DNA from 3 places in the Bradyrhizobium sp. 18BD genome. Region 3 is predicted to be linked to each of the others. Evidence: predicted binding sites of a transcription regulator. Region 3 holds the regulator's gene; each other region holds the start of a gene.
The links. The regulator LexA, encoded in region 3, represses DNA repair genes until DNA is damaged. The targets are predictions, from matches to a motif close to TGTTCNNNNTGTGTTCNG.

Region 1: the regulator LexA is predicted to act here: its motif matches at 3,294-3,311, upstream of ruvC (crossover junction endodeoxyribonuclease RuvC).
Region 2: the regulator LexA is predicted to act here: its motif matches at 2,871-2,888, upstream of uvrA (excinuclease ABC subunit UvrA).

What each region holds. Positions count from the first base shown of each region.
Region 1 covers NZ_JAVAYL010000015.1:172,084-177,696, forward strand. The annotation lists gene RAD16_RS26110 (DUF6869 domain-containing protein) at 84-965, opposite strand; gene ruvB (Holliday junction branch migration DNA helicase RuvB) at 1,064-2,125, opposite strand; gene ruvA (Holliday junction branch migration protein RuvA) at 2,122-2,739, opposite strand; gene ruvC (crossover junction endodeoxyribonuclease RuvC) at 2,736-3,263, opposite strand; gene RAD16_RS26130 (YebC/PmpR family DNA-binding transcriptional regulator) at 3,478-4,224, opposite strand; gene RAD16_RS26135 (methyl-accepting chemotaxis protein) at 4,432-5,613, shown strand, end outside.
Region 2 covers NZ_JAVAYL010000002.1:57,414-63,026, reverse strand. The annotation lists gene RAD16_RS03465 (outer membrane protein) at 80-748, shown strand; gene RAD16_RS03460 (outer membrane protein) at 979-1,731, shown strand; gene RAD16_RS03455 (outer membrane protein) at 1,881-2,633, shown strand; gene uvrA (excinuclease ABC subunit UvrA) at 2,984-5,613, shown strand, end outside.
Region 3 covers NZ_JAVAYL010000030.1:35,099-40,711, forward strand. The annotation lists gene RAD16_RS37130 (ComEC/Rec2 family competence protein) at 1-154, shown strand, start outside; gene RAD16_RS37135 (GAF domain-containing protein) at 164-1,105, opposite strand; gene RAD16_RS37140 (hypothetical protein) at 1,298-1,729, opposite strand; gene RAD16_RS37145 (hypothetical protein) at 1,926-2,129, opposite strand; gene lexA (transcriptional repressor LexA) at 2,317-3,018, opposite strand; gene RAD16_RS37155 (molybdopterin molybdotransferase MoeA) at 3,195-4,406, opposite strand; gene RAD16_RS37160 (hypothetical protein) at 4,637-4,831, opposite strand; gene RAD16_RS37165 (HAD family hydrolase) at 4,988-5,613, opposite strand, start outside.

The DNA of each region.
Region 1 (5,613 bases), on a different contig from region 3:
CTCTTGATGCTGTCCGATTGGAGCGGAATTGGGGTGCGTTCGTGCAGACCGTCTGCAGCCGCGTGCAGAATTCCGCATAAAGGTTACCGGCGACGCTCGCCGACCAGCGCATCCAGCCGCGCCTTCAATTCGTCGGGCGCGCGGTAGTACAAGACGCCGCCGAGCAGATCGCGAAAACGTGCATCGGCGCGCGCCTCGCGCTCGATACGGTCGATCGTCCCGGTGCTGATCACATCTTCGAGCGGACCTGCGGCCAGTAGCGACAGCAGCACCGGATTGGACTCGATCTTCAGGATCTCGAGGATCAGGTCGATCATCCTGTCAGGATCGTCCTCGCGCAAATCGCGCTCGAAATCCATGATCATGAACAGATTGTCATCCTGATCGCGTTCGGACTTCGAATATTGCTCGACCCAGGCGCGCGCGAGTTCGGCGATCGGCATGCCGGCGCAATCGAGCGGCGCGCGCGGCGTACGCTGGGCCAGATGGTCGGCACGCCAGGCCTCGCTGTCGGCAAGCCCTGCGAGGCGCGACATCAGGGGATCGTCAGCGGCGACATGCACGCCGCCAAGCAGCCAGCGCAGCCGGTTATTGTGCGCGGCTTCCTGCTCGACGCGCGCCATCACGTCCTTGCCATGCGCATAGAACAGCGCCAGCAGGAATTTGTCGTTGAGCTGCATCACCGTCGGCTTGTCGGCCTCGGTCCTGAGCACTTCGAGCACGAGATCGAGCGCGGCTTGCGGCCGGCGATGCGGCAGATGCTCGAAATAGAGTTTGAGGGCCCAGAGGCTGCCGACCTGGTCGCGGCGGCTGACGCGCTGAAGCGCGCACCACATCGACGCCAATTCGGCGAGCGGCATCGGATCCAGAAACGCCTCGGTCTCGTCGGGCGTACGCAGTTGCGGCGCGGCCGCGATCGTCTCCAGCAGCGTCGCGTCAGTCTGCCCGATGTCTTGCTGCCCCATCTCTTCCCACTCCGGTCCATGTGCGTGAGCAGCAATCCCGATCGCTGCTCGTTCGCATTAGTGACGGGTGGAACTCGTGGGTTCACCAATTGTGACAGTCAGTCGTCGTCGGCCTGATCAGTGCCGAACAGGCCAAACTGTGCCGCCGCATCGCGTGAGGGCTCGGCGATGCCGAGATGACGGAAGGCGTGCGAGGTGAGCAGCCGGCCGCGCGGGGTGCGCTGAAGATAGCCGCACTGGATGAGATAGGGCTCGATGATGTCCTCGATCGCATCGCGCGGCTCGGAGAGCGCCGCGGCCATCGTCTCGACACCGACCGGGCCGCCGCCATAGTTGAGCGCGATGGTCGAGAGGTAGCGGCGGTCCATGGCGTCGAGGCCGGCGGCGTCGACCTCGAGCGCACTGAGTGCGTGGTCGGCGATCTTGCGATCGATCGTGTCGGCATTCGCCGCCGAGGCAAAATCGCGCACGCGCCTGAGCAGGCGCCCGGCGATGCGCGGCGTGCCGCGGGCGCGGCGCGCGATCTCGTTGGCGCCATCGGCGCTCATGCCGACCTTGAGCACGCGCGCGCCGCGGCTGACGATGCTCTCGAGCTCCTCGATGGTGTAGAAGTTGAGCCGCACCGGAATGCCGAAGCGGTCGCGCAAGGGATTGGTGAGGAGGCCGGCGCGCGTGGTGGCCCCGACGAGGGTGAACTTCGACAGCTCTATCTTCACCGAGCGCGCCGCCGGGCCTTCGCCGATGATGAGGTCGAGCTGGAAATCCTCCATCGCGGGATAGAGCACCTCTTCGACCGCGGGGTTGAGGCGATGGATCTCGTCGATGAAGAGCACGTCGCGCTCTTCGAGATTGGTCAGCAGCGCGGCGAGATCGCCGGCCTTGGCGATCACGGGACCCGACGTTGCGCGAAAACCGACGCCGAGCTCCTTGGCCACGATCTGCGCCAGCGTGGTCTTGCCGAGGCCGGGGGGACCGACGAACAGCACGTGATCCAGCGCCTCGCCACGCTTGCGCGCGGCTTCGATGAAGATCGAGAGATTCTTGCGTGCCTGCTGCTGGCCGACGAAGTCGGACAGCGATTGCGGGCGCAACGCGGTGTCGCCGACATCGTCGCTGCGGCGCTCGGGCGAGACCATGCGGTTGGCCTTGGGATCGCTCACTTGGCGAGCTCCTTCAGGCCGAGGCGGATGAGCTGCGCCGTTTCAGCACCTTCACCTGCGCTGCGCGATGCCGATGCAATGGCTGCGGCGGCCTGCGGCTGACCGTAACCGAGATTGACCAGCGCGGAGATCGCATCCGCCACGGGCCGCGGTGCGCGCTGATCGTCGACGGCGCCGGCGAGATGCACGACGGCGGGATCGACATTGGCGAAAGCTGGCGCCTTGTCCTTCAGCTCGGTGACGATGCGCTCGGCGACCTTGGGCCCGACGCCGGGCGTGCGCGACACCGCGGCCTTGTCACGCAGCGCAATGGCGTTGGCGAGATCGGAAGGCGCCAGCGTACCGAGCACCGCGAGCGCGACCTTGGCGCCGACGCCCTGCACGGTCTGGAGCAGGCGAAACCATTCCCGCTCCTGATCGGTGCGGAAGCCGAACAGCTTGATCTGGTCCTCACGGACATAGGTCTCGATCGACAGCACGGCCGCCCCGCCCGGAGACGGCAGATGCTGCAGCGTGCGCGTCGAGCAATGCACCTGGTAGCCGACGCCGCCGACGTCGAGGATGACAAAATCCTCGCCGTAGGAATCGATCAGGCCCTTGAGCTTGCCGATCATAGTCCGGCCACCTTCAGCCTGAGCGCCGTGCTCTGGCGGTGATGGGCATGGGTGATGGCGATGGCGAGCGCGTCGGCGGCGTCCGCGGACGGCGGTTCGGCCTTCGGCAGTAATATCTTCAGCATCATTCCGATCTGCTGCTTGTCGGCATGGCCGGCCCCGACCACGGTCTTCTTCACCTGGTTCGGCGCGTATTCGGCAACAGAGATGCCGAACATTGCGGGCGCCAGCATGGCGACGCCGCGGGCCTGGCCCAGCTTCAGCGTCGCGGCGCCGTCCTTGTTGATGAACGTCTGCTCGACCGCCGCTTCCATCGGCTTGTGATCGGACAGGACCGAAGCGAGCCCCTCGTGGATCGCGAGCAGCCGGCTCGACAGCGGCAGATCGTCCGGTGGTTCCACCGAACCGCAGGCGACGTAGATCAATCGGTTGCCGTCGGCCTCGATCACGCCCCAGCCGGTGCGGCGCAGGCCGGGGTCGATGCCGATGATGCGAACGGGGACGCGAATCGGGAGCGCGGTCATGGGCCAGTGATAGCGGCTGGCCGCCGCAGGGGAAACAGAAACAGAACGGAAGTAACAGGGGAAGTGGGGAGTGGCTGTGCCCCGGGCGCGACGCAGCACGAAGTGATGCGTCGCAGAACCGGGGCCCATATCGCCGCCTACATATGACGCACCATGGGTCCCGGCTCTGCGCAGCAGCGTTTCACGGTGCAGCGCGTCCGGGACACGAGAACCCCTATCCGCCCATCTTCGCGACCAGCGCGTCCGACACCTCGAAATTGGCGTAGACGTTCTGCACGTCGTCGTGCTCGTTAAGCAGATCCATCAGCTTGAGCAGCTTCTCGCCGGTCTCGTCGTCCACCGCCACCGTGTTCTGCGGCTTCCAGATCAGCGCGGCCTTGCGCGGCTCGCCGAACTTGGCTTCCAGCGCTTTGGCGACGTCGCGATAGCTTTCGGTCGAGGCGTAGATCTCGTGGCCGCTTTCGCTGGACACCACGTCGTCGGCGCCGGCCTCGATCGCGGCATCGAGCACGGCGTCGTCATCGGCGACGCTGCGATCGTATTCGATGATGCCGGTGCGGTCGAACATGAACGACACCGAGCCGGTTTCGCCGAGATTGCCGCCCGATTTGGTGAAGAAGGAGCGGATGTCGGAGGCGGCACGGTTGCGGTTGTCGGTCAGCGCCTCGACGATGACGGCGACACCGCCCGGGCCATAGCCCTCGTAGCGGATCTCGTCATAGTTCTCGCCCTCGTTGCCGAGCGCTTTCTTGACCGCGCGCTCGATATTGTCCTTCGGCATGTTCTCCTGCCGAGCCGCGATGATGGCCGCGCGCAGGCGGGGGTTCATGGCGGGGTCGGGCGTGCCCAGCTTGGCGGCGACGGTGATTTCCCGCGCCAGCTTTCCGAACAGTTTCGACTTCTGCGCATCCTGCCGCCCCTTGCGGTGCATGATGTTCTTGAATTGGGAATGTCCGGCCATGCGTGATCTTCTCTAGGGAATCGTGCGCCAAAAGTGAGCGAGGGAAGCGCGGCGTTATAGGCCGCCAACCCACCGGAATGAAAGAGGCTCTACGACTTTAAGGTAATAACGTAGTGGCCCGTGCCCAGAAGTCAGGCACCGTTAACCCTGATTTCATTCCGGCTTGCGAAAATAGCGTCCGCCCGTCTCCCGACAAGAGTTGACCTGATGGCGTTCGCATTATTTCGGAAGCGTCTGCCGGATACGCCTGCGCTTGCCGCAGTGCCGCAAGTCTCGCAGTCGCCGGTCGATGCCGCCCCCGCCCCGGCCACCGAGGGTGATTCCGCCAGGGAAATCCTGGAACTGCTGGAACTCGAGCTCGGGGCCATGATCCGCCAGCTCGAGCGCGCCGCCAATTCGGTCGCCGGCGGCGCCGAGGCGACTGCCGTAACGCTGGCCACGATCCGCGACCGCACCGACGCCCTGACCGGCCGCAGCAACGCCGCGCAATCGACTGCGTCCACCTTCGCCCACGCCGCCGACAAGTTCACCCAGTCCGCGCAGGGCATCGGGGCGCAGGTCCGCGCCGCCGGCAAGCTCGCCGACGAGGCCAGCGCCGCGGCGCAGGAAGCCCGCGCCAATGTCGACCGCTTGCGCGAATCCTCCGCGGCCATCGGCAACGTCGTCAATCTGATCGCGCAGATCGCACGGCAGACGACGCTGCTCGCGCTCAATTCGACCATCGAGGCCGCACGCGCCGGCGCCGCCGGTAAGGGCTTTGCGGTGGTCGCGACCGAGGTCAAGGCACTCGCGGTGCAGACGCAAGGCGCCACGGAAGAGATTTCCCGGAAGATCGACGCCTTGCAGCGCGACGCCGCCGGCTCGGCCGATGCCGTGCACCGCATCTCGCAGGCGATCGAGGCGATCCGCCCGGTGTTCGACACCGTCAACGGCGCCGTCGCCGAGCAGAACGCCACCACCAGCGAAGTCTCCGGCAATGCCGCCAGCGCCTCCGACTTCATCATCTCGGTCGGCGAGAGCGCGGCCGAGATCGATGCCGCGACCAAAGCCGCCGAGAGCCATGGCGAGAACGTCGCCAGCGCCGGCAAGGCTGTCACCACCTTCGCCCAGAAACTGAAATCGCGCTGCGCGGTGCTGCTGCGCCAGAGCGAGCACGACGACCGCCGCAAGACCGAGCGGCTGCCCTGCCACCTCAAATTCGAGACCACGCGCGGCGCGATGCCGGTCTATGAGATCTCGATGGACGGCGTGCTGATCGGTGGCGCAGAGGCGGGCCGGCTTGCGCCGCAGGCGATCGTCGAAGGCGCGCTCGAAGATGTCGGCGCCTGCCGCTTGCGCGTGACCGAGCAATCCAAGGCCGGCGCCCGCGCGCAGTTCGTCAGCCCCAAG
Region 2 (5,613 bases), on a different contig from region 3:
GTCAGTTGGACCACGATGTCCGATCCTGCTTCCGACGCACGGAAGTCAAAATAGAAACTGGGACTGGGATTTGTTGAATATGAAGAAGATTTTCTTGGCTTCGGCCTGTCTGCTCGCCCTCACCGGTGCCGCGTCGGCTGCCGACCTTGCGGCTCGCCCCTACACCAAGGCTCCGGTGGCAGTGGCTTCGGTCTACAACTGGACCGGCTTCTACCTCGGTATCGTCGGTGGCGGTGCCTGGGAAGATGCGAACAGCCCGCGCATGCAGGGCGGGTTCGTCGGCGGCACCGGCGGCTACAACTGGCAGACCGGCAACGTCGTGTTCGGCGTCGAGGCTGATGGCTCGTGGGCTGACGTCAACGCCTCGGCGACTGCACTCGGCATCACCGTCGCCTCGAAGACCGACGCGCTCGGCACCGTCCGCGGCCGCATCGGCTATGCCGTCAACAACATCCTGTTCTACGGCACGGGCGGTTATGCCTGGATCGACAACAAGATCAGCGTCAGCGCGCTCGGCGTGACCCTCTCCGACAGCAAGTGGCACTCCGGCTGGACCGTCGGCGCTGGCGTCGAGGCGTTCTTCGCGCCGCAGTGGTCGGTTAAGGGCGAGTACCTCTATCGCAGCCTCGGCAGCGAGAACTACTTCTCGAATCTCGGCGTTCCGCTCGCTTCCGGCACGCTCAACTTCCACACCGTGCAGGTCGGCGTGAACTATCACTTCGGCGGCCCGATCGTCGCGAAGTACTGAGCTTCGTCTCACGACCGACGTCACATCGTCACGAAAGGCCGGCCTCGCGCCGGCCTTTTTGTTTTTGGCGCCCGACCCGCTCACCAGCATTTTCGGCCAGATGTGGCACCCGGGTGACACAACTTTTGGCTTTAGTAGTGTAAGGCAATGACATCAGTTGGGTCATTGGAGTCCGCTGCTCTTCCGCCGTCCGGAAGGCCACAACGAGAATCGAAACTGGGGAATCGATAATGAAGAAGGTTTTGCTGGCTTCGGCCAGCCTGTTCGCACTCAGCACGTTGGCACCGGCCTCGGCGGCCGATCTGGCGGCCCGCCCCTACACCAAGGCTCCCGTGGCTGTCGCCTCGGTCTACAACTGGACCGGCTTCTACATCGGCGCCAACGCCGGCGGCGGCTCGAGCCACAATTGCTGGGATACGACCTCTGCGTTTGGCGTGGCCGTTCCCGTCACGGCTGAGGGTTGCCACAATGCGACCGGCGCCATCGTCGGCGGCCAGATCGGCTATCGCTGGCAGTCCACCAACTGGGTGTTCGGCGTCGAAGCCCAGGGCGATTGGGCTGACCTGAAGGGCTCGAACACCAGCTCGCCCGCCGCTTTCTCCCCGCTGGTGAACACCACCAAGATCGACGCACTCGGCCTCTTCACCGGTCAGGTGGGCTACGCCTGGAATAACGTGCTCTGGTACGTGAAGGGCGGCGCGGCCGTCACCCACAACAAGTTCAGCGGCACCCTGCTTGGCGTCACGTTCGGCGACGCGAGCGAAACCCGTTGGGGCGGCGCCGTCGGCACCGGCATCGAATTCGGCTTCGCACCGAATTGGTCGGTTGCCGTCGAATACGACCACCTTTTCATGGGCAAGCACACCGACAGCTTCACGGTGCTTGGCGCCCCCTTCCGCGCCGACAGCATCAAGCAGGATGTGGATATGGGCACCGTCCGCCTGAACTACACCTTCGGTGGCCCGGTGGTGGCGAAGTACTGAGCTTCGCCTCGCCTACCGACGTCACATCGTCACGAAAGGCCGGCCTCGCGCCGGCCTTTTTGTTTTCGCGGGACACCGCGCCGAGCCGTCAAGGAATCGTAGGGCGCAAATCGCCCGCGCGAATTGGCTTGATGAGTTTGGGACGTGACATGAAAACCTGGGCGCTGGCCACTGTCGGCTCGTTCGCACTCGGCGCGGCTGTACCCGCCGGTGCCGCTGATCTTCCGCTCTACAAGGCGCCTGTGGCGCCGATCGCCGTCTACGACTGGAGCGGCGTCTATGCCGGCCTCAATGGCGGCGGCGGTTGGGCCCATGCCTGCTGGGCGGTGACCAGCGCGATTGGCGTCGCGGTCGATCCGGCGCTCGGCGAAGGCTGCCACAACGCCGGCGGCGGCACGGTCGGCGGACAGCTCGGCTATCGCTGGCAGAAGTCGCACTGGGTGTTCGGCCTCGAGGGCCAGGGCAACTGGGCCGACTTCAAAGGCAGCAATGTCAGTCTGGTGCTGGCACCACTGTCCAACCAGACCAAGATCGACAGCTTCGGCCTGCTCACCTGTCAGATGGGCTATGCCGTCAACAGCCTCTTGCTTTACGGCAAGGCCGGTGCAGCCGTGGCCCACGACAAATATGACCAGTTCATTCCGGGCGCCGTGCCGACCTTCAACAGCGTCAACCAGACTCGCTGGGGCTACACCATCGGCATCGGCATGGAATGGGGCTTTGCCCACAACTGGTCAGTCGGCGGCGAGTACAATCACGTCTTCCTCGGCCATCACAGCGCAGACTTCGCCACGCTGGTTGGCGGCCTGGCCGCGCACACCGAGCGGATCGGTCAGGACATCGACATGGGCCTGATCCGCATCAATTACCGCTGGGGCAACCCGGTCGTCGCGAAATTCTGAGCAAGAATACCGAAGCAAGAGTTTCTCGCAGGAACCTCCAAGTCCTGATCGGTAAGTCCTGATCGGTGCGGATCGCCCCAACTCCGCATCCAACCGCGAACGAAGGGCCGGCCTCGCGCCGGCCCTTTGCGTTTTGCTCGCGCTTTCCCGGCCTGTTCCGCGCCCCCCTGCTGCCAGATGCCGCCAACGCGCCAACAAACCGTTGACGATTCGCAAGTCCCACTGGAAATCCGCCTCCGTTCTTCCTACGTTCGCTGCCAACCCCATTGGCGCCGATCCCGGTTCCGGGCGAAGCGTGCCTTTACGTTGGCGCGATCGCGCGCTTTTGGGATTCCTTGAGGGCAACCCGGATGGATGAAGTGATCAAGGCGAAGCGCCAACAGCAGAACGCGGGCTCGAGCCTGCGCGCAATTACGATCCGTGGCGCGCGCGAGCACAACCTCAAGAACATCGACGTCGAGATTCCCCGCGACAAGCTCGTGGTGTTCACCGGCCTCTCCGGCTCCGGCAAATCCTCGCTCGCCTTCGACACCATCTACGCGGAAGGGCAGCGCCGCTACGTCGAGTCGCTCTCGGCCTATGCGCGCCAGTTCCTCGAGATGATGCAGAAGCCCGACGTGGACCAGATCGACGGCCTCTCGCCGGCGATCTCGATCGAGCAGAAGACGACCTCGAAGAACCCGCGCTCCACCGTCGGCACCGTCACCGAGATCTACGATTACATGCGCCTGCTCTGGGCGCGCGTCGGCGTGCCCTATTCGCCCGCCACGGGCCTGCCGATCGAAAGCCAGACCGTCTCGCAGATGGTCGACCGCGTGCTGGCGCTGCCTGAGGGCACCCGCCTCTATCTGCTCGCCCCCGTCGTGCGCGGCCGCAAGGGCGAGTACCGCAAGGAGCTGGCCGAATGGCTCAAGAAGGGCTTTCAGCGCGTCAAGATCGACGGCACCTTCTACGAGCTTGCGGAAGCGCCGACGCTCGACAAGAAATTCCCGCATGACATCGACGTCGTCGTCGATCGCATCGTGGTGCGCGCCGATATCGGCCAGCGCCTCGCCGAAAGCTTTGAGACCGCGCTGAAGCTCGCCGAGGGCCTCGCCGTGGTCGAGTTCGCCGACGCACCGGCGGCCGCGCCCGCGGAAGAGAAGGAGAAAAAGAAGACCGCAAAAATCCACGACAAGAGCGGGCCCGAGCGCATCCTGTTCTCGGAAAAGTTCGCCTGCCCCGTCTCCGGCTTCACCATCCCCGAGGTCGAGCCGCGCCTGTTCTCGTTCAACAATCCCTACGGCGCCTGCCCCGCCTGCGGCGGCCTCGGCGTCGAGCAGCATGTCGACGAAGACCTCGTCATCCCCGACAAGGAGCTCGCGATCGGCAAGGGCGCGATCGCGCCCTGGGCCAAGTCGTCGTCGCCCTATTACACGCAGACGCTGACGGCGCTCGGCAAGCACTACAAGTTCACACTGACCACCAAGTGGAAGGATCTGCCGAAGAAGACGCAGAACGCGATCCTCCATGGCTCCGGCGATGACGAGATCAAGTTCTCCTACGAGGACGGGGTGCGCTCCTACGACACCAAGAAGCCGTTCGAGGGCGTCATCACCAACATCAACCGCCGCTATCGCGAGACCGAAAGCGAGTGGGCGCGTGAGGAGCTGGCGAAGTATTTCCACGATGTGCCCTGCGGCGCCTGCAACGGTTTCCGCCTCAAGCCCGAAGCGCTCTGCGTCAAGGTCGGCAGCAAGCACATCGGCGAGATCTCGGAGCTGTCGGTCCGGAAGGCCGGCGAATGGTTCGAGACCGTGCCCGACGCGCTGAACGCGCAGCAGAACGAGATTGCGGGGCGGATCCTGAAGGAGATCCGCGAGCGCCTCACCTTCCTGCTCGACGTCGGCTTGAATTACCTCACGCTCTCGCGCTCCTCCGGCACCCTGTCCGGCGGCGAGAGTCAGCGCATCCGCCTCGCCTCGCAGATCGGCTCGGGCCTGACGGGTGTGCTCTACGTGCTGGACGAGCCCTCGATCGGCCTGCACCAGCGCGACAATGCGCGCCTGCTCGATACGCTGAAGCGCCTGCGCGATCTCGGCAACACCGTGGTCGTGGTCGAGCATGACGAGGACGCCATTCGCCTCGCCGACTACGTGCTCGACATCGGCCCCGGCGCCGGCATGCATGGCGGCCACATCGTCGCCGAAGGCACGCCCGCCGAGATCATGCGCAACCCGAAATCGCTGACCGGCAAATACCTCACCGGCGAGCTCGAGGTCGAGGTGCCGGAGCGGCGTCCGCCGAACCATCGCCGCACCATCAAGGTGGTCAACGCGCGCGGCAATAACCTCAAGAACGTCACGGCGGAAATTCCGCTCGGCCTGTTCACGGCCGTCACCGGCGTCTCCGGCGGCGGCAAGTCGACGCTGCTGATCGATACGCTCTACAAGGCCATCGCGCGCAAGCTCAACGGCGCCAGCGAAGGCGCAGCCCCGCACGACCGCATCGAGGGCTTGGAGCATATCGACAAGATCATCGACATCGACCAGTCGCCGATCGGCCGCACCCCGCGCTCCAACCCTGCGACCTATACCGGCGCCTTCACGCCGATCCGCGAGTGGTTCGCAGGGCTCCCCGAAGCCAAGGCGCGCGGCTACGAACCGGGCCGCTTCTCCTTCAACGTCAAGGGCGGCCGCTGCGAGGCCTGCCAGGGCGACGGCGTCATCAAGATCGAGATGCATTTCCTGCCCGACGTCTACGTCACCTGCGACGTCTGCAAGGGCAAGCGCTACAACCGCGAGACGCTCGAAGTCCTGTTCAAGGGCAAGAGCATCGCCGACGTGCTCGACATGACCGTCGAGGAAGCCGCCGAGTTCTTCAAGGCGGTCCCGCGCGTGCGCGAGACTTTTCAGACCCTGCACCGCGTCGGGCTCGACTACATTCACGTCGGCCAGCAGGCGACAACTCTCTCGGGCGGTGAGGCGCAACGCGTCAAACT
Region 3 (5,613 bases):
CTTTGCGGTTCAGGCAGTGAAAGCCAGAGGCACCGACCGCCCGTGGGCGCCGGCAGCCGCCGGCGAAGCGGATTTCGGCGTGAGCCTTGTGCCCCGGGCGGCGGCTCCCCGGGACGCCACGCCGTCCGAGGCCGATCTGCAGGCCGACGACTGAACGGGCCGGCTACAGGTACCAGGCCAGCACGGCGTCGAGCCCGGCGCTCCCGATCACCGGCAGGGCTACCATCTGGCTCAGTCCGGCGGCACGGGCCTCAATGGCTGCGACCGAACCATCATGCGCGAAATCGTCGTTGAGAGCGGGCATGCCGGTCGCCCAGGCGCCCCCGATGCTGCCGTCGCCCCTGGCGATGGATCTGGTCGCATAGAACGCGGCAAGGTCGGTCTGCGCGCTGCAATCGCCGGCGCGATAGACCAGCGCGGAACGGGCCTCGTTCGGCACCCAGATCTCGAAGCGCCGCGCGATCGGTGTCGCCTGCGCGGAGAGGAAGGTCAGCACCCAGGTCTGGTCGCGCTCGGTGCGGTAGGGAACGCCAACGCCGAGATTGATCCCGACCTCCGCGGCCTCCTCCCAGCGCAGGAAACTCTTGGCGTTGTGCAGGTCCTTGATGATCAGCGGCAGGCCGGCTTTCCAGGTGCGGCCCGGCAGGCCGAAGCCGCGCGGAAACCTGGTGTGGCGGGAGTTGAACTCGAACATGTCGGCGGTGCCATAGTAGCCGTCGACGAGTGCCATTTCGTGGGACGTATCGGGATCGTTGTGCCAGAGCTCGATCGCACCGACATGCGCCGCGTCGTCGCCGCAGAACAGCACCATCACGGCCTGCAGGAATTCGCCCGAAAAGACCGGCACCGCGACGCCGCAGGTGAGGCCTGCCGCGAGCGCCTGGTCGGTTCGCTTGAAATAGGAATTGGCGAATTTGGTGAGGATGACGGGATGACCGGCGGCCCAGGCCTTGCCGGGAAGGCCCTCGTCATGACCGAAGCGCAAGTCCTCGCTCACGGCCTTGAACGCGGACAGCCCCTCGCCGTAGAGGCCTCCTCCGAATTCCAGCCGCATGCGCGTGCGATCAGGCACCCAGAGTTCAACGACGCGAATGAAGGTTTTCATCGAACGTGTCCGCCGCCTCAAGTCACTGGCAGCATCGGCCATTTACCGGCGGAGCGGACGTTCAAAATTCAGGCAGGGCCGCGCAAACTTCGTGCGACGCAAGGGGAACACAAGCATCACCACGTCGCCGGCCACGGCCGGCGATGGCGATTTCCATTCTGGCCCCGACCTGCGAGCCGGGGATCGCTCCGATCAGCCGATCGGCAGACGCGTGATCGTCGGCCTGTCGGCAACGATTTGCGGCGTCTGCTCGCGCTCGCCGAGCGGCTGGGTCACGGGCAGTTGCAGCACGGTTGCGCGCTGGCCTTCGACGAGCTGTGTCACCAACACGTATTTGCCGTCGGCAAATTCGATCGCGTCGTGATGACGATCGGGAATGTGCGGATCGACCTTGCCGAACTTGCCGACGCGCGAATTGATCGTGCGTGTCCAGATCCAGCGATTGTCGTAACGGACGTTGTCGGCGAAAGCGAGCTCCGTTCCCGGCAGCAGACATACGGCGACGGACATGTCCGCTTCGGAAGCGAAGCCGCGCGTCGAGGTGCCGCGGAAGGTTGTCGTGACGATCGTCTCGCCGACTTCTGCGGGACGCGTCGCGACGGCGTGCAGGCTGTAGTCACACATCGTGTTGCTCCTCATTCGAAGATAGCAACCCGCGCCTCTGTTTCGGAGGCGCAGGCCTCTATCAGAGTGGAAGCCCATCAGGTTCTGCTTGGTTGTGGGCAAATCTGCGGCTTGGATCCGCGGGCCGCCATCACAATATCTTTTTCAAATACTGGAGGAACAAAGTCCGCTCCCGTGCATTTAGCGGCCTTATCCGTCAGCGGCCTGCAGGTGCCGACCAGCCGGAGTATGGCCAGACCGGTTGTGACGGCTGCGCGACGGCGTTGCGTGCATTGCGGAATTGTTCGCTCGCCGCTGCCGGTGTTGCCTTGCGGGCATGGTGCGGCTCTGCGGCGATGGCTTGCGACGCGGATTCTGCGATCAGCGCCATCATGATTGTGCTCAAGACGATCTTGCGCATGGTTGTCTCCTCGGTCTGTCAAAGGCCTTACGAAGCGATGCGGGCTTCGTGCGGCGTGCCGAGGATCTAGCGCTGGAGAGGTGGCGGGATAATCTGCGCAAAACCAGAAAGACTATCCAGCCGGAGCGGACAATCATCCGCTCCATCGTTTAAGGCGCGGTCGCCAGAGGGCGCCGCGCGGACGTGTTCAGTACTTCCGGTAAAGCCCGATCAGCTTGCCCTGAATCTTGACCCGGTTGGGCGGCAGGATGCGGACCTCATAGGCGGCGTTGGCGGGCTCGAGCGCGATCGAGGCGCCCCGGCGGCGGAAGCGCTTCAGGGTTGCCTCTTCGTCGTCGATCAGGGCCACCACGATGTCGCCGGTGTCGGCGCTCTCGTTGCGCTGGATCAGCGCCATGTCGCCGTCGAGGATGCCGGCTTCCACCATGGAATCGCCGCGCACTTCGAGCGCGTAGTGCTCGCCCGAGCCGAGCATGTCGGGCGGAACGCTGATGGTGTGGCTGCGGGTCTGCAACGCCTCGATCGGCGTGCCGGCCGCGATCCGACCCATCACCGGCACGGCGACGGGACGCTCGCCCTCGTCGGCGGGCGGGCTTGAGGTGGTGCGCACCTTGCCGAGATTGCCCTCGATGACGCTGGGCGTGAAGCCGCGGCGGTTGCCGGCGGCGGCCTGCAGCTCGGGCAGCTTGATCACCTCGATGGCGCGGGCGCGGTTGGGCAGGCGGCGGATGAAGCCGCGCTCCTCGAGCGCGGTGATCAGGCGATGGATGCCCGACTTCGAGCGCAGGTCGAGCGCGTCCTTCATCTCATCGAAGGAGGGCGGCACGCCGCTTTCCTTCAGCCGCTCGCTGATGAACCGCAGGAGCTCGTATTGTTTGCGCGTTAACATCTCGACCAAAATCCCCCGGTTGATGTCGTTCGATTCCGAGACGCTGAATTCAGCGATAAGCCGCTACATGCTCGAAACAAATCATGAACGGACACTATATGTTCGATACATGTTCCGCAACTGCTTAATTTACCGTGAACGCGACAAAGTTCGCGGAACGCGTGCGAACGAAGCGGTCAGACGGGCAGTCGCAGCACCTCGCAAGGCGCACCGGCCTCGGCCTTCGGTGCGAATGGTGCGCGCACGAGAAGTGCCTGTGCCGCAGCGAGATTCGCAAGCAGCGAGGAGTCCTGGTGGTTGACCGGATTGGCAACGAGCGTGCCGTCGTCGCGCATATCGAGGCGCGCGCGCAGATAATCCTCGCGCTGGTCATTGGCGCCGACGGCGCGGCCGAGCACGGCGCGTTCGCGGCGATGATGAATCACCTGCTGGCCTGCCAGCGCGCGAATCAGCGGCACCAGAAACAGGAAACCGCAAACGTAGGATGACACGGGATTGCCGGGCAGGCCGATCACGCGCATCGCCCCGAGTTGTCCGTTCATCATCGGCTTGCCCGGCCGCATCGCGATCTTCCAGAACGCCATCGAGATGCCTTCGTCCCGCAGCGCCTGCTGCACCAGGTCGTGGTCGCCGACCGAAGCACCGCCGGTGGTGATGAGGATATCGGCGCCGCTCTCGCGGGCGCGGCGGATACCGGCGGTGGTGGCGGCAAGCGTGTCGGCGGCGACGCCGAGGTCGATGGTGTCGGCGCCCTCGCTGCGGGCGAGCGCGTGCAGGGCGTAGCCGTTGGAATAGACGATCTGGCCGGGGCCGGGCGTCGTGCCCGGCATCACCAGCTCATCGCCGGTGGCGAGGACCGCAACCTTCGGGCGGCGACGGACGGGCAGAAGCGGGTGGTTCATCCCGGCGGCGAGGGCGAGGTCGCGCTCGGTGAGCCGGGCTCCCTTGCGCAGCAGCACGTCGCCTTCCGAGAAGTCGACGCCGGCGGGGCGGATGTGCCGTCCCGTCACCGCGGCTTCCTTGATCGTGATGCGCTTGCCGTCTGCGACCGTGTCCTCCTGGATCACGACCGCGTCGGCGCCGTCAGGCACGACGCCGCCGGTGAAGATCCGCACGGCTTGGCCGGCACCGACCGTTCCGGCGAATGGCCGGCCCGCCGCGACCTCGCCGATCACGGTGAGCTGGGCATCGACCTTCGCTGCGTCCGCCGCGCGTACCGCATAGCCGTCCATCGCCGACATCGCCTGCGGCGGCTGGGTCCGCTGCGCCGCGACGTCGCGGGCGAGCACGCGGTGAAAGGCTTGGTCGAGAGCGACCGATTCTTCGGGCAGCGGCTCTGCGCCGGCAAGCACCGCGGCGAGCGCGTCAGAAACCGGCATCAGGGCCACGGTGAAAACTCCAGCTGCGCCCGTTCGGGCAAATCGGCGGCGAGAGTTCTAGCCGAGTGCAGGCACAGAGGCAAAACGGGTGGCCGCGCGGGATGATTTATCCTGCGTCATGCGCTTGGCGATGAGAGGCAGCATCACGTCCGCCGCGGCATGATCCGGAAGGCGAGACAGACCGGCACGAGGGTGGCCATGGCGAGGACGAGAAAGACGAGAGCCACGGCCAGCATCGGTCAGGTCTCCGGCTGTTTGCCCGGACTGACGTCCGGCGCAATCGGCCCCTGATCCTTGTCGGGCATCGGGTCGGCCTGGGCTTTCAGGTCGGCGGCCTTGCTGATCAACTTTGCGGAGAGGTCAGAATCCGAAGTGGTTCTGGCGAATTTCATCAGCAGGGAGGCCTGCTTGGTGAGGTAGGTTTTGCCCAACACGACGATAGGTCCGATGTAGAATTCCCAACGGACTCATGAGTCCTGAACGGGACATTCGTTCCCCGAACTCCGTACAAAAATGCACAAAGTAATTTGGTTCCTCATTTTCGGCGGAATGAGTTCCGGGAACCGGATGGCGCGATGGCGGAATGCCAGTCAGATTCCCAGCGCCCTCAGCGCGTTGCCGACATCCTGGGGCGAGGTCACATGCACCGCGGTCAAACCGCAGGCACGGGCGCCCTCGATGTTCTCGGCGAGGTCATCGAAGAACACGATTCGGTTTGCCGGCACGCCCATCGCCGCGATGACATGGTCGAAGGCTTCCGCATCCGGCTTGCGCAGACCTATGCTGGACGAGAGGTACAGCTCGCGGAAATGGCCGAGCAGGCCGGCATATTCCTTCGAGAAATAGTCGACATGCGGCCGGTTGGTGTTGGAGAAGGCGTAGAGCGGCATTTGCTTGGCCGCGCGCGGCAACAGCTCGGCGATGTCAGGCATCTCGCCGGCGAAGATCGCGTTCCATCCCTCCAGGAACTGCGCATCGGAGATCTCGATGCCGAGCAATGCGCGCAGCGACCGGAAATAATCCTCGTCGCTGATCTTGCCGACCTCATGCAGCCGGTAGGCCTCGCTGTCACGTACAAAGCGCGCGACGACGGCTTCGGGCTCGCACCCCGCATGTCCCGCCCAGCAGGCGATTGCCTTGGAGAAATCGATATCGAGCACGACGCGCCCGAGATCGAACAGAAGCGCATCCGCGCTGCCGGGAGAGAGCGGGGTCA